3 regions of the Enterobacter sp. Taxon_2 genome follow, and region 3 is predicted to be linked to each of the others. Evidence: predicted binding sites of a transcription regulator. Region 3 holds the regulator's gene; each other region holds the start of a gene.
What was found. Region 3 encodes CRP, which controls carbon source genes, mostly activating them, when cyclic AMP is high. Its sites were predicted from a motif close to ATGTGANNNNNNTCACAT; they were not measured.
Positions count from the first base shown of each region.

Region 1: a site for CRP is predicted at 1,378-1,395, ahead of AC4IC4_RS00615 (PTS mannitol transporter subunit IICBA). Genes of this name have one in related genera too.
Region 2: a site for CRP is predicted at 2,763-2,780, ahead of azuC (stress response protein AzuC). Genes of this name have one in related genera too.

Region 1 is NZ_CM178024.1:133,267-138,735, reverse strand. Features, by position in the region: gene AC4IC4_RS00625 (HlyD family secretion protein) at 1-635, opposite strand, end outside; gene AC4IC4_RS00620 (DUF3302 domain-containing protein) at 638-994, opposite strand; gene AC4IC4_RS00615 (PTS mannitol transporter subunit IICBA) at 1,652-3,559, shown strand; gene mtlD (mannitol-1-phosphate 5-dehydrogenase) at 3,661-4,809, shown strand; gene mtlR (mannitol operon repressor MtlR) at 4,806-5,396, shown strand; gene AC4IC4_RS00600 (YibL family ribosome-associated protein) at 5,455-5,469, shown strand, end outside.
Region 2 is NZ_CM178024.1:3,000,281-3,005,749, reverse strand. Features, by position in the region: gene tyrP (tyrosine transporter TyrP) at 1-991, opposite strand, end outside; gene AC4IC4_RS14275 (hypothetical protein) at 1,208-1,549, shown strand; gene ftnA (non-heme ferritin) at 1,586-2,083, opposite strand; gene yecR (YecR family lipoprotein) at 2,288-2,626, opposite strand; gene azuC (stress response protein AzuC) at 2,861-2,944, shown strand; gene AC4IC4_RS14255 (DUF2766 family protein) at 3,052-3,303, shown strand; gene AC4IC4_RS14250 (anaerobic C4-dicarboxylate transporter) at 3,346-4,689, opposite strand; gene AC4IC4_RS14245 (non-heme ferritin-like protein) at 4,847-5,350, opposite strand.
Region 3 is NZ_CM178024.1:4,420,318-4,425,786, reverse strand. Features, by position in the region: gene argD (bifunctional acetylornithine/succinyldiaminopimelate transaminase) at 1-172, shown strand, start outside; gene AC4IC4_RS21140 (YccS/YhfK family putative transporter) at 169-2,256, opposite strand; gene crp (cAMP-activated global transcriptional regulator CRP) at 2,314-2,946, opposite strand; gene AC4IC4_RS21130 (OsmC family protein) at 3,258-3,662, shown strand; gene AC4IC4_RS21125 (phosphoribulokinase) at 3,749-4,618, opposite strand; gene AC4IC4_RS21120 (YheU family protein) at 4,649-4,867, opposite strand; gene AC4IC4_RS21115 (hydrolase) at 4,864-5,469, opposite strand, start outside.

The sequences.
Region 1 (5,469 bases), 560 kb from region 3:
TCGGCAAGCTGGGCGCGCAAGGAGGCAATCTGCGACTGTTCACCGTTCACCATGCTGTCTAACTGGCTTTGGATCTGCACCTGTTCAGCAACGGAGCCTTTCACCAGGGCATCCTGTGCCAGGTAGTTCTGCCGCGCGTTGTCGATATCGCTTTCAGAGAACGGATTCACCTTCGCCTGGCTGCCTTTCAGGTAGCGCTGATAATCTTTATAGAGGCGATCGCGTTCAGCGGAGACGCGCGTGGTATTGGCAACGGCTTCCGCCAGCTGCGCTTTCAGATTATCGATATTGTGCGTCGCGGTTACCAGGTCGGCCTGAAGTCTGTCGACGCGCGCCTGATAGCGGCCTGGATCCAGTTTAAATAACACTTCGCCTTTTTTAATGAGCTGGTTATTTTTATCGGTCACTTCGCTGACCACACCGGTCACCTGCGGCGTAATCGGAATGGAAATAACCGCTTTTTGCGCCGTAAAGGTATACGGGTGGTTATAGTTCATTAACAGAATAAGTCCGGCAACAATAAATACGCCGCCTAATGTTGCGGTGGCAAGCGTCCACTGGTTGACCGGAATTCGGAATATTTTAAAAATCACCCAGGCAAATGCCACGTAGGTCAAAATAATCAACAGATCCATGATTAGCGCTCCAGCGTGTTCTTATCAGCAGCAGGCTTTACCGCGGCCAGCTTTTGTTCGAGTTCCGCCACGCGTTTGGCGAGCGCATCCATGCCCGGGACCTCATCAGGCTTTGTAATGTGGTTTTGCATACCCCAGCCACGATCTTCGCGGTACAGGGTGGCCCAAATCCACAGGAACGGCCAGATGGCATGGAGCGTAAACAGGCTAATCCACCCTGCCGTATGAATTGCATCGGCATGCGGATGGTTACGCTTTTTGGCCATATTGTAAGGGATGTCATGAATGGCGATGATTCCGTAAAACAGAACCAGAAATACAAAAATCAATACGCCCAGCGCAAAATAGTTGAGAAACATATTCTCCTCACTTAAACAACGTCAACTCATTAAATTAATAAAACGGTACGCAACCTAATTAATTTTTATAAACACGGGGTTGTGTTCATTATTCCCAGGGCCGGGAAGTATGTATTTTTATAATATCTCCATGCAAGTTTATAAGCGTGTCAAAATATATCCTGAATAATAATAGACTTAACCTTACAATATGAGCGTAATCCACCTTTTAACTTTTCGCCATACCACACATGAAAAGTGGTTTTTTAGCTTATCGTGTCGTGCAATATCATCCTGGCGCTGAATCGCGAATCAGAGTTTGCCGCCGATCACAGCCGGAGAAATCCGCATAAAAATATTTTGTGAAATCAGTCACAATCCAGAAACAAACACATGAAATCAAAATGTGACAAACATCACGAAAAGGGGTGGTTTTTGCCGTATTTCTCGCCATCGTATTTTTTTTGCACACCTGTTTTGTGATTGAGATCACCTCATTGATGTCCACACCCCCTACATTTACGTGACATGTGTCACACAAATTTTCGCTGTCTGGACAGTTGAACGATTCAGTGCCAGATTTCACAGCATCAGAACAGGGTCCGGCTACCTCTGCCGCCTCATTAACAATAAACCTCGGGCCACAAGCCTAAGCGTAAACAGAAGAAGGGGTGTTTTATGTCATCCGATTTCAAGATCAAAGTTCAAAGCTTTGGTCGTTTCCTCAGCAACATGGTGATGCCAAATATCGGCGCGTTTATCGCGTGGGGTATCATCACCGCATTGTTCATTCCGACAGGGTGGTTGCCTAACGAAACGCTGGCGAAACTTGTTGGCCCAATGATTACCTATCTCCTGCCGCTGCTCATCGGTTTCACCGGGGGTCGTCTGGTGGGCGGTGACCGTGGTGGCGTCGTGGGTGCTATCACCACCATGGGTGTTATCGTCGGTGCGGATATGCCGATGTTCCTCGGGGCGATGATTGCCGGTCCTCTGGGCGGCTGGGCGATTAAGAAATTCGACGTCTGGGTTGATGGTAAGATCAAATCCGGCTTCGAAATGCTGGTGAACAACTTCTCTGCGGGCATCATCGGGATGATCCTCGCCATTCTGGCGTTCCTCGGCATTGGCCCTGCGGTTGAAGTGCTGTCCAAAATTCTGGCGGCAGGCGTTAACTTCATGGTTGCGCACGACATGCTGCCGCTGGCGTCTATCTTTGTTGAACCGGCGAAAATCCTGTTCCTGAACAACGCCATCAACCACGGCATCTTCTCGCCGCTGGGTATTCAGCAGTCTCACGATCTCGGCAAGTCTATCTTCTTCCTGATTGAAGCCAACCCAGGTCCAGGTATGGGTGTTCTGCTGGCGTACATCTTCTTTGGCCGTGGCAGCGCAAAACAGTCTGCTGGCGGTGCGGCGATCATCCACTTCCTGGGCGGTATCCACGAAATTTACTTCCCTTACGTGCTGATGAACCCACGTCTGATCCTGGCCGTTATCCTCGGCGGTATGACCGGTGTGTTCACCCTGAGCGTGCTGGGCGGTGGTCTGGTTTCTCCAGCCTCTCCGGGGTCTATCCTGGCGGTACTGGCGATGACGCCAAAAGGGGCTTACTTCGCAAACATCGCGGCGATCTTTGCGGCAATGGCCGTCTCCTTCGTGGTCTCTTCAATCCTGCTGAAAACCAGCAAAGTGAAAGAAGATGATGACATTGAAGCGGCAACCCGCCGTATGCACGACATGAAAGCCGAATCCAAAGGCGCGACGCCACTGGCAGCAGGTGATGTCTCTAACGACCTGAGCCACGTGCGTAAAATCATCGTTGCCTGTGATGCCGGTATGGGTTCCAGCGCAATGGGTGCAGGCGTGCTGCGTAAGAAAGTGCAGGATGCGGGCCTGACCAACATCTCCGTGACCAACAGCGCTATTAACAGCCTGCCGCCGGATGTTGACCTGGTCATCACGCACCGCGACCTGACCGAACGCGCCATGCGCCAGGTGCCGCAGGCACAGCACATTTCGCTGACCAACTTCCTCGACAGCGGCCTGTACACCAGCCTGACCGAACGTCTGGTTGCCGCGCAGCGTCACGAAGATAACGAAGTGAAAGTGCGCTCCAGCCTGCAGGACAGCTTTGACGAGAGCAATGCCCACCTGTTCAAACTGGGTGCGGAAAACATCTTCCTCGGTCGTACCGCGGCAACCAAAGAAGACGCGATTCGCTTTGCCGGTGAGCAACTGGTGAAAGGCGGCTACGTTCAGCCTGAATATGTTGACGCGATGCTGGAACGCGAAAAACTGACGCCAACCTACCTGGGCGAATCCATCGCGGTGCCGCACGGTACGGTCGAAGCGAAAGATCGCGTCCTGAAAACCGGCGTCGTATTCTGTCAGTATCCGCAGGGCGTGCGCTTCGGTGAAGAAGAAGACGACATCGCCCGTCTGGTAATTGGTATCGCCGCTCGCAACAACGAGCACATTCAGGTGATTACCAGCCTGACCAACGCGCTGGATGATGAGTCCGTCATCGAGCGTCTGGCACAGACTGAAAGCGTTGACGAAGTTCTGGCTCTGCTTAACAAATAACGGTACTCCTCCCTCTCCCCCCGGGGAGAGGGCTAGGGTGAGGGGGAAAACGTTCCTCACCCCAGCCCTCTCGGGTAAAAACATTGATGAAGGTTAACACTATGAAAGCATTACATTTTGGCGCAGGTAATATCGGTCGTGGTTTTATCGGTAAACTGCTGGCAGACGCGGGCATTACGCTGACATTCGCCGATGTGAATCAGGTCGTCCTGGATGCCCTGAATGCGCGTCATAGCTATCAGGTCCATGTTGTCGGTGAAAACGAGCAGGTCGAGACGGTATCGGGCGTCAACGCGGTCAGCAGCATCGGTGAAGACGTTATCGACCTTATCGCCAGCGTCGATCTGGTCACCACTGCCGTAGGTCCGGTCGTCCTTGAGCGCATCGCTCCTGCGGTCGCGAAAGGCCTGGCAAAACGTAAAGCGCAGGGCATCGACACCCCGCTGAACATCATCGCCTGTGAAAACATGGTGCGCGGCACCACGCAGCTGAAAGGCCACGTTCTTAACGCTGTAGCAGACGAAGATAAAGCCTGGGTTGAAGCGCACGTCGGCTTTGTGGATTCCGCTGTGGATCGCATCGTTCCGCCGTCCGAATCCGCCACCCACGATCCGCTGGAAGTGACCGTGGAAACCTTCAGCGAGTGGATCGTTGATAAAACCCAGTTTAAAGGCGCCCTGCCGACCATTCCGGGAATGGAATTAACCGATAACCTGATGGCATTTGTCGAACGCAAACTCTTCACGCTGAACACCGGGCATGCTATAACCGCGTACCTCGGAAAATTGGCCGGTCATCAGACCATTCGTGACGCGATCCTCGATGAGAAGATCCGCGCGGTGGTAAAAGGGGCAATGGAAGAGAGCGGCGCGGTGCTGATCAAACGCTACGGTTTTGATGCTGAGAAACACGCAGCATACATCCAGAAAATCCTCGGTCGCTTTGAAAACCCGTATCTGAAAGATGACGTTGAGCGCGTGGGCCGTCAGCCTCTGCGCAAACTGAGCGCGGGCGATCGCCTGATTAAGCCACTGCTGGGCACGCTGGAATACGGCCTGCCGCACGCCAACCTGGTGAAAGGGATTGCCGCCGCAATGCACTACCGCAGCGAGCAGGACCCGCAGGCGCAGGAACTGGCTCAGCTGATTGATACCAAAGGCGCACAGGCTGCGCTGGCGCAGATTTCCGGTCTGGACGCCAACAGCGACGTGGTTGTGGAGGCGGTTAACGCATACAACGCAACCAAATGATGCACAGTGAGGCGCAGGTTAGCCTGCGCCCAGATAACAGATTGTCAGATATGCAGGCAATAATGGAACAAACCCAGGCCTTTGAAAATCGTGTGCTTGAGCGTCTGAATGCTGGCAAAACCGTACGAAGTTTCCTGATTGCCGCCGTCGAGCTGTTAACCGAGGCGGTGAATATCCTGGTGCTTCAGGTGTTTCGCAAAGACGACTACGCGGTAAAATATGCTGTAGAACCGTTACTGGACGGAGACGGACCGCTGGGCGATTTATCCGTGCGTCTGAAGCTGATTTATGGTCTTGGCGTACTGAACCGGCAAGAATATGAAGATGCGGAGCTGTTAATGGCGCTGCGCGAAGAACTCAATCATGACGGTAACGAATACACCTTTACCGATGATGAGATCCTGGGGCCCTTCGGCGAGCTGCACTGCGTCACCGCGCTGCCCCCTGCTCCCCATTTTGATAACAGCGACCCTGAGCTCTACGCGATGCAAAAGCTGCGTTATCAACAGGTTGTCCGTTCCACGATGGTTCTCTCCCTGACTGAGCTGATTTCACGAATCAGCTTAAAAAAAGCGTTTCAGAAGTAAGCCTGCTCACATTGGTGTATCCTTCCCTGTAAATTCCCCGTTTTCAGAGTTATTTGTCATGAAAGAAGTCGAA
Region 2 (5,469 bases), 1.4 Mb from region 3:
GCGGATAAAACAGCGCGAACGCCAGCGGCGGCAGGAAGGTAATTGCGCCCGTCTGTAACCGTCCGGCCGCGGTATTGCGGCGCTGGAACAGATCGGCCAGATAATCAAACAGGCCGAGCGCCACGCCCAGGAATGAGGTTGCCAGCGCCAGGTCGGCAAACAGATGTACCGCCAGCTCCACGTGTGGGGAGGTGACGACCTCGCGCAGTGCCAGCAGAAAACCGTTCAGGCCAGCGTGTTGCGCCATCAGCCCAATAAAGGTTGAAGAGTCAATGCTGCCCAGCGTCACCAGCTGCCAGAAAATATAGGCAATCAGCGGGATCGCGCTGCCGATAACAAAGACGCGGCGCAGTTTTCGGATATCGCCGTTCATATAGCTGACGATGCTCGGCACGCTGCCGTGGAAGCCAAACGAGGTGAAAATGACCGGGATCGCGGAGAGCGCCAGCCCTTTTTCCAGCGGCAGCGTCAGCAGGTTAACCTTGTGCACGTGCGGCGCCAGCAGCACCAGCATGACAATCAGGAAGAGAATTTTAGCGCTGAACAGAAAACGGTTAAACAGATCGACCAGCGATGTGCCCACGCAGACCACGCCGCCGCCGATGAGCGCAAAGAAGATGGCGCCCGTCGCAGGGGTAATGTCAGAGCCAAACCAGTCGTTGACGCTGGAGGCGATGAGCTCCCCGGCACCGCTGATATAGGCGGCGGTCAGGGCGTACATCAGGAACATCATGCTAAAGCCAGTTATCCACTGGCCGTAGCGTCCGAGATAGCGTGCCGCAAGCGAACCCAGACCGGTGTCGGCGGGTACGTGCTGGTATACCTCAAGCAGCAACAGGGCGGTGTAACACATCAGCGCCCAGAGCGTTCCCAGCAGCAGCAGGGTCATGCCAAATCCCACGCCCGCGGCTGCCAGGGGCATTGCCAGCATTCCTGCGCCAATTGTCGTTCCGGCGACGATAAAAATACTTCCCAGAGTTCTGTTTTTCACGCTTTCCTCTACAACGCTTCTTAACCGCGACAAAATCTGCGGCGCAGAGTAAGGGAAAAGCCGTTACTCGTCAAATCACCGTTACAAGTGGTGTAAAAAATTATTTACGTATTAATGACCCAGGCCTATGCCTACCTCATAAGGGCAATACTGCTGCCCGACATTCCGGCGTAACGTAAACAATAAATACAAATTATCAAATTAAGTGAGGGTCTTATGGCAGGGGAGAATCCCTTTACCGCGGCATGGAGCCGGGGAGGTAACCTGTTGTGCCATGGTCACTGGATAATCAGCTGGCAGAATCAGCCCCTGAACCTTCCCGAGTCCCGCCGCGAAAAGGATATGGGCACCTGGGCAATCTATTCGATTATTGATCCTGAAGATGAAACCTTTGCACAAGGCTTACAGGAAGATGAGTGGATCATCGAGAATGTCGACTGGTTAACGGATCTGTTTTTCGAGGTGGGTATTCCGCTGGAGACGTCCAGCTACCGCTATTTTTACCAGGCCGTGAATCCCCATGACTGGCGTTGCACCAGCTGTGCGGGGTGTATGTAAATTAACGCGGTGCCGGAAACCGGCACCGCGCTGAAATTAATTCTGCGTATCAAGAGTGGAGAGTTCTTTATCAATAAAGTAAAGACCTTCGCCAGATTTCCCCACCAGAGATAATTTATCCAGCACGGATTTAAACAGCTTCTCTTCTTCGTGTTGCTCAGCGACGTACCACTGCAGGAAATTAAAGGTTGGATAATCCTGGCTGGTCATCGCGGCATGAACCAGTTCGTTAATTTTCTGCGTGATAAGCTGCTCGTGCTCGTAGGTGGCGCGGAACAGTTCATCGAGAGAATTATACTCAGCAAACGGTGATGCCACGGTTTCAATGCGCGGCAGGCTGCCCGTATCTGTCAGATAATCAAACAGACGCTGCATGTGGGTCATCTCTTCCTGAGCGTGACGACGCAGAAACGCGGCAGCGCCCTCGAAACTATGGTAGCTGCACCAGGCGCTCATCTGCTGGTAGAGCAGGGATGAAAAAAGCTCAAGGTTCATTTGTGCGTTGAGCTTGTCGATCATTTCAGTTTTCAGCATGGTGACGCTCCGGATTATTATTTCTGGTTCACAATGAGCGACACTATAATTTGTTATTTAATTATTTGCAAAACGTAAAATTTTTATTTTATTTATTTAAAATACGAATGGGAATAAAACGCATTGGCGATTTTTATAACTTATTAATGAGAATTATTTTTGTTCATAATGAAATAAACTGCCAGCATGCGCTGGCAGCTTCGATTAATACCACGGATTAGTTGACTTAGGATTAACGGCGTAACCCATACATTTATACTGGATAGTCACGCTCTCGTTCAGGCACAAAGAGCCGCTGGTCAGAGTGCAGGTTTTAATGGGCTGACCATAGGCTGAGGCAGTGGCATACCCCATGCTCTGACACGCTTTTGCCGCCGTGCCGTTATTCACATACTCATCGGAATACGCATTTTGCAGCGCAGCCTGGCCGTAGTCGAGGCGGACGATGCCGTTCGGCGCGTCGAGGCTGCTGACTTCAGCCTGGCGGTTAATAGTACATCCCGCGAGCAGCAGGATTGTGCCGGCTACAATGACTCTTTTCATGATTCGCTCTGAGTGGATGGAAATACGTTATCGTACCCGCAGATGCCCGCTGCAATGGCTGGAATAGCCGGACAATCTGCCCTCACTCTTCGCAACGGGTCCGCGGTGAGCGCTTTCAGGCCATGCTCTGATATAAATGTGATGTGCATCACAAAAGTGTTGATTTTTGTGATGGTGGTCATATTATAGTCACGTTGATAATAAAGTTGTATAACAAGTTAATGGAGCATCATCGTGAAACTGCGCAAAATCCTGAAAAGTATGTGGGCCAATTACTGCCGCACCTTCAAAGACGTGCCGCCGGGCGCCATGTTCTGATAAAAAAACCTGCTTCGGCGGGTTTTTTTATACCTGAAGGCGATGAAGGGGAGATGCCAGGGGTGTGTTTTGCTACTATGGCGGCCTTTAAATAAGGAGAAAACCCCATGTCACAAAACCTGAGCGCCGATCAGGAACTGGTCTCTGACGTTGTCGCCTGTCAGCTGGTTATCAAACAAATCCTTGATGTTCTTGACGTGATTGCGCCGGTTGAAGTGCGCGAGAAGATGTCTACGCAGCTGAAAAACATCGATTTCGCCAGCCATCCCGCTGCCGCCGATCCGGTTACGCTTCGTGCGATCCAGAAAGCCATCGCCCTGATTGAACTGCGATTCACGCCGCAGGGTGAATCCCACTAAAACCGGGAAATGGGCGACGGCATGTGTCGCCCCTTGATACTGTCAAAAGAACGTCTGGACCAGCAGGTAGCTCGCCGCGCACGCGCAGCTTACCCCAATCAGCCCAGGCAGAATAAAGCTGTGGTTGATGATAAATTTGCCGATGCGGGTGGTGCCTGAACGGTCAAAGCCGATGCAGGCCAAATCACTTGGGTAGGTCGGCAGGACGAAATAGCCGTATGACGCAGGGAAAAAGGCGATCAGCATTTTCGGGTCGATGCCAAGCATGAGGCCCATAGGCGCAACGGCCGTCAGCGCAGCCGCCTGGCTGTTCACCAGTTTTGACACCAGAAACAGCACAATAGCATACGTCCACGGGTGGCTTTTCACGACGCCTTCCAGCGCCAGCTTTAACTCGTCGAGATGCGCCTGGAAAAAGGTATCGCTCATCCACGCCACGCCGAACACCGAGAAGATCGCGACCATACCGGCCTTAAACACCGCGCCGTTGGAAATCGCCGACGCATTGACCTTACAGGCCATCAGCATCACGGCCCCTGCAATTAACATCATCATCTGAATAACAAGGTTCATCGACAGCGCCGTCATTTTGCCTTTCAGCTCAAAGGCGGGGCGCAGCTCAGGGAACGCACCCAGCAAAACGACCACGGCAATACCGGCAAAGAAAATCCACGTGGACCAGTAGGCCTGTTTAGGGAAACGCTGATTCATTAACGTCTCCGTTCCACCGTAGATAAACTCGCGCTGCTTAGGATCTTTCAGCTTTTCCTGAAACTCCACGTCATCCGCCAAATCTTTTCCGCGGCGTAAACTCCACAGGGCAGCAATAGCTACGCCGAAAAGTGAAGCGGGAACCGACACGGCGAGAATTTCCAGGATCCCCCACGCGTGGCCGATGCCATGCTGGGCCGCCAGGATAGACACCAGCGACACCACGGCAACGGACACGGGGGAGGCGGTAATCGCCATCTGCGACGCGACCGATGCCACGGCCATAGGGCGCTCGGGGCGGATCCCTTTTTTCAGGGCGATATCCGCAATGATGGGGAACATGGTATAGACCACATGCCCGGTGCCGCACAGAAAGGTCAGCATCCAGGTGGTGAATGGAGCGAGCAGGGTGATGTGCTGTGGGTGTTTGCGCAGCAGACGTTCAGCAAACTGCATCATGACGTTGAGGCCACCCGCAGTCTGCAGCGTAGCGGCACAACCAATCACCGCGAGGATGGTCAGCATAACGTCTACCGGCGGCTTACCCGGTTGCAGACCAAAGACAAAACATAAAATAAAAAGACCAATACCGCTGATTAACCCGAGCCCCATACCGCCGAAACGCGTACCCGTCAGCAGGCAGAGGAGAATGACAACAAACTCAATGGTGATCATGATGCTCCCTCGTCAATGATTATGTAACTAAATAAATCATCACACGTTGTGTGGTTAATCATTGGGAGCCAGATCTGATTTGTTAAATTTCAGCAAAAGCAGAAGGTTGGAGACGTGAAGGGAGCCTGCTCCTCCGGATGGGAGCAGGCCAAAAAACTCAGTGGTGCTGCACCGCCACGATGTCGAGCAGATGACGGTCGGTTTGCTCAGGACATAAACCCGCCTGCTGCGCATTATGGATCTCATCCGCCAGCGTCTTCAGCAGCAGGCCATCCTGCTGCTGCTCTTTATCCATATCGCGTAAGAATCTGAGCGTCGTAATATCCTGCTGCGCTTTGGCTTCATCGGCCAGTTTGTTGAGGGTGCTGCAGCGTTGTTCATACTCTTCAAGCGTCTTCTGAAACAGTTCTTCCAGGCAAGAGTAATTTTCATTGATCCCATCAAGGGCTTTAACGACAGGATTTGCCCCTGCGGCTTTCAGGAAGTTAAAGACACGCATCATATGGGTGACGTTACTTTGCGCCTGAGAGCGAAAGAATGTGGCAGATCCCGTGAGGCTATTCTCGGCACACCACGCACTTAAGTGAAGGTGCAGATTCGAGGCGTAGAACTCAAGGTTCATCTGCGCGTTAAGTTTTTGCATCATCGTTTGGGTAGCCATACTCATATCCTTATTGACTGTGGGACGTGATGTCCGTTGCTTAACCTGAGCGTCAGGCAAATATGAAGAAAAGAGCAGAAATACACATTCTGCCGTGACCGAAGTCGACCGAAATTCAC
Region 3 (5,469 bases):
TAAGGGCCGCGCGCGCGACTTCCTGCACGCCGCCGCTCGCGAAGGGGTGATGGTGCTCAACGCCGGGCCGGACGTGATGCGCTTTGCACCGTCGCTGGTGGTGGAAGACAAAGACATTGAAGACGGGTTAACCCGGTTTGCCGCCGCGGTCGCGAAGATCGTAAAAGGTTAATACGCCGTCCGCTTCAACCTGCGGGTTAGCCAAATCCCGTGATGCGGACGCTGACGCCATGCCACCGACGAAATGGTGTGCATGGTGTTCAGATGCCCCAGTACGCGCTGCAAATGCTGCTCCAGGGTGCTCATTGGCCCGTGGGTTAACGTTTCCGGCGCTTCCAGAATGTTCGAATCTCCCGACTCACCCGGCGAGTCATATTCCAGACGCTGCTGACACCGCTGCAACGCAATTTCACACGACTGCAAATAGCGCTGCGCCAGATCCGGCGTCAGCATCGTGTGCTCGCGCGCCAGCGTGGTCATGGCGTTAATGTGCTCGACGATAAACTGGCTGTGCGTCACCCACAGCTTCATGTCTGCCAGATAGTGCGAATTAAAGCCCGGCTCCTGCATTGCCTGGTTGAGTGAGTTGAACAGGGCGTTGTGCGCCTGGTTGACCTTCATGCGCTGATAAGCCAGCGGCGACGGCTGCGGGTCGTCGCTCAGGATCAGGCGAATGGCCTGCTGGTCGGCTTCCAGCGCGTCGTGGGCGTTCTGGCGCAGCAGTCCACTTTGCCACTGCGGCCACAGCCAGACCATGCCGCCAAAAGCAATCAGGCAGCCGATCAGGGTATCAATCAGCCTGGCGACAATAAACTGTTCGCCATTGAGCGTGAGCAGCTGCAGGGTATATACCGCCGTCACCGTAAAGCCCACCATCGCCCAGCCGTAGTTTTTGCGGATAATCAGGTAGCTTACCAGCGTGATCGCCAGCATGCCTGCCAGGGTATAGCCTTCCGGCACGTGGAAGTGCAGCGTCACGCCCGCGATGATCAGCCCGGCCATGGTGCCGCCCGCCCGATGCAGAATACGCACCCGCGTGGCGCCGTAGCCGTTCTGAGTGACAAACAGCACGGTCATTAATATCCAGTAGGGTTTCGGCAGATGCAGCGCCATGCCCATCAGGCTGGCGGTACTGAGCATCACGCTAATTCGTGCGGCGTTGCGCAGGGCGGACGATTTAAGAGAAAGATAGCTTTTGAGCGCGGGCAATAGCGGCAGCCGTTTCTGCTTATCCGCCATCAGGTCGCGGGGATAAAGCGGGCGCTGCGTGCGCAACACGCGGGCGATACGGCTGAAGTGCCAGGCGGCAAACTGGCCGACGGGGTTATCCGGATGCTGACGAGCGATTTTCTCCAGCGCGCCCAGCTGTTTGTCCATGTTAAAGCGCGTCGGGTAGCGGTGATAGAGAATATCATCGGCCAGAACGCGCAGGCGTGCGGACACCGTCTGCGCGTTCCAGCGGATCACCGCTTCGGCGTGGCTGCGCTCGACCAGCTTTTGCACCTCCTGCGGGTGGTGCAGGCTCACGGAGATATGCTCCTGCAGATCCAGCCCGACCTGGAAGGTGCGCAGCAGCCGTTTGTACTCGTGGTTCTTGTTGGCGGCGAGCATATGCAGCTGCTGATAGCACTGGCTTATCAGATCCACCACCTTCTGCTGGCGCGTCAGCAGGGGCGGTAAGGATTTTTCCGGATCGGTATGCTGGGTCAGCAGGGTGTATTTGGCTTCGCAGTAATCCGCAAGCTGCACATAGAGCAGGCTCAGGGATTCACGCAGCGGCTGCTCCCGCCACAGCCAGAACCAGAACCAGTTAAACAGGCCGTACCATAATGTCCCCAGGGCGTAGATCAGCAGCGGCTCCCACACCGGCATATTCCCGGCGAGGCTCAGCGTGAAGATGGCCGCAATCAGCGACGCGGGAAGCAGGCGGGCGTGCAGCGAACTGATTTCCGCCGTGACGCCGAGGGTCATCGCCAGCACGGTCAGGATCAGCGGCAGCGGGATATCACGAGCCAGTAACAGCTGTACGGCGAGGCTACAGCCCGCAAACAGGCAGCCGCCGATAATCAGGCGTTTGAAAAAGCGCTTATGCGGCGTGTCCAGACCGGCGATGTTGCAGCAGGCAGGCACGAGGGAAAACAGCAGACCTTGCTGAAGATGTCCGAGGATCAGGCCTATGGCCACGGGAAGACACAACACCAGCGTTTGTCGCAGTGCGTAGTTAACTTCCGGGTGATAGATCAGCCTGCGCCACATGGAGAGTAGAGACAAAAACGGCGTGACACCTTGCGATGGCACGCCGTTTAAGCGGAATTAACGCGTTCCGTAAACCACGATGGTTTTACCGTGGGCAGAGATCAGGTTTTGATCTTCCAGCATTTTCAGGATACGGCCCACTGTTTCACGGGAGCAACCGACGATCTGACCAATTTCCTGACGGGTAATTTTAATTTGCATGCCGTCCGGGTGGGTCATGGCGTCTGGCTGTTTCGCCAGGTTCAGCAGGGTCTGTGCGATACGGCCAGTCACGTCCAGGAAGGCGAGGTTGCCCACTTTCTCTGAGGTGACCTGCAGACGGCGCGCCATCTGGGAAGAAAGACGCATCAGGATGTCAGGGTTAACCTGAATCAGCTGACGGAACTTCTTGTAAGAAATTTCAGCCACTTCACATGCTGTCTTTGCACGAACCCAGGCGCTACGTTCCTGGCCCTCTTCAAACAGGCCCAGTTCACCGATGAAATCGCCCTGGTTCAGATAAGAAAGGATCATCTCTTTCCCTTCTTCATCTTTGATCAGCACTGCCACCGAGCCTTTAACGATGTAATACAACGTTTCCGCTTTTTCACCCTGGTGAATCAGCGTGCTCTTTGATGGGTACTTATGAATGTGGCAATGAGACAAGAACCATTCGAGAGTCGGGTCTGTTTGCGGTTTGCCAAGCACCATGCGCTGTTATCCTCTGTTATAAGCTGTCACCAGAGTCATCAGATGCATCCGGACTCTGGGGTTGCAATCGAATTCTTACCCATACCCTGGGAAGTCGGCTACCGTAACGTTTCGCAGCCAGTAAAGTTTGATGTCCTCTGCATACATGTGTAACGTCAATGTATTACTGTAGCATCCAGAGTGTTTTAGCATAGCTTTCGCCGCGTGTCTCCTGGTGTCTCGCTTCAGCATGATGCAGGTCGCCTTCCATTGCGAGAAATGTAACGCACGCGTAATCTGTCACCAAAAATGCAACGTTGGAGTTTAAGAATATGCAAGCGCGCGTGAAATGGGTTGAAGGTTTAACGTTCCTGGGCGAGTCCGCGTCAGGACACCAGATTTTGATGGACGGTAACTCCGGCGATAAAGCGCCAAGCCCAATGGAAATGGTGCTGATGGCGGCAGGGGGATGCAGCGCCATTGACGTGGTGTCGATTCTGCAAAAAGGTCGTCATGACGTGACGGATTGTGAGGTTAAACTCACGTCAGAACGTCGCGAAGAGGCGCCACGCTTGTTCACCCATATTAATCTGCACTTTGTGGTCACCGGTAAAGAGTTGAAAGACGCAGCGGTCTCGCGTGCGGTGGACCTGTCTGCGGAGAAGTACTGCTCTGTGGCGTTAATGCTGGAGAAAGCGGTAAAAATCACGCATTCGTATGAAGTGATCGAGGCTTAATCTTTTGGCGGGTGGCGCTTCGCTGACCCGCCCTACTAAAGCATGACCGTAGGCCCGGTAAGCGCAGCGCCACCGGGCAAAACAACTCACGCAATCTGCTTCCCCTCCATCAGTCGCTCCACCAGCGGCGTCATGATGAGCTCCATCGCCAGCCCCATTTTTCCGCCCGGCACGACTAACGTATTCATGTGCGAAATAAACGAGCCCTGCAGCATGGCCAGTAGCCAGGGGTAATCAATGCCTTCGAGATTGCGGAAATGGATCACCACAAAGCTCTCATCCAGAGACGGGATGCTTTTGGCGGCAAACGGGTTGGAGGTGTCCACCGTCGGCACCCGCTGGAAGTTAATATGGGTACGGGAGAACTGCGGCGTCAGGAAGTTGATGTAATCTTCCATGGAGCGCACCACCGAGTCCATCACCGCCTCTCGTGAATGGCCGCGCTCGCTCATGTCGCGCGTCAGCTTCTGGATCCACTCCAGGTTAACGATAGGGACCACGCCGACCAGCAGATCCACGTGGCGCGCCACGTCGTGTTGAGGGGTGACCACGCCACCGTGCAATCCTTCGTAAAACAGTACGTCGGTGGGTTCCGGCAGCGGTTGCCACGGGGTGAACGTCCCCGGTACCTGATTCCAGGGAACGGCTTCATCATAGGTATGCAGATACTTGCGGGACTGCCCTTTGCCGCTCTGACCGTACTCTATAAAGGTTTGTTCCAGCAGGCCGAAGTCATTGGCTTCCGGGCCGAAATAGCTGATGTGTTTACCCAGATCGCGCGCCTTACGGATGGCCATATCCATCTCCGGACGCGTGTAGCGGTGAAAGCTGTCGCCTTCGACCTCCGCCGCACGAAGATTCAGCTGGGCGAAAATCTTGCGAAAGGCGAGGCTGGTGGTGGTGGTTCCCGCACCACTCGACCCCGTAACGGCAATAACCGGATGTCTGGCAGACATAGCAACTCCCTGACTTAAAAGGGTGGAAGATCAGCCGTGAAACGCGTTGCGGGGCATGATATTGACCGTCTCATGCAGTTCTGACCACACCAGCACCACGTCGCCGCTTTTCAGCTGGCGCTTAACATCGTTGACCTTTTGCTCAAGCGAGCGTTCCTGTTCACCATAATCGGTGCCTTCGCGTAATACAAAACTTTCAATCAGATTATCGAGTGTTTCGGGAGCCAGATCCTGCCAGGGAATAATCATTTTGCACCGTCCAGATAAGGGGTTAGCCAGTCAGGAATACGCGTCTCAAGCCACATTTTCGGGCGGCGCAGCGTACCGCCGATAAACCCGACGTGGCCGCCGTGCTCGGTCAACTGATAGTGAACGTTGTCGGGCAGGAATTCCTGAGCGGGGATCGAGTGATGATCCATAAACGGGTCATCTTTGGCATGGATGATCAGCGTCGGCTGCGTGATCTTACTGAGCAGCGGCATGGCGCTGCACTGACGATAATAGTCAATCGCATCGGCGAAGCCGTGGATTTTCGCGGTGATCAGGTCGTCGAACTCGCGAATACGGCGCACCTTTTTCAGCTGGCGCAGGCTGACCGGCAGTGTATCCGGGTAGGCTTTCAGCTTACGCGCCGCGTTGGCCTTCAGCAGGTTGAGCAGGTAGCGCTGATAGACGCGGGAAAAGCCTTTATCCATGTGGTAGCTGCACTGCTCCAGCATAAACGGTGCTGAGACAATGACGGCGGCATCCAGCGGGACGCTTTCACCCTCTTTGGCCAGCAGGCAGGCCAGCATATTGCCGCCCAGCGAGTAGCCCACCGCGGCGGTCGGCACGGTGCCAAAGTTGTCCCG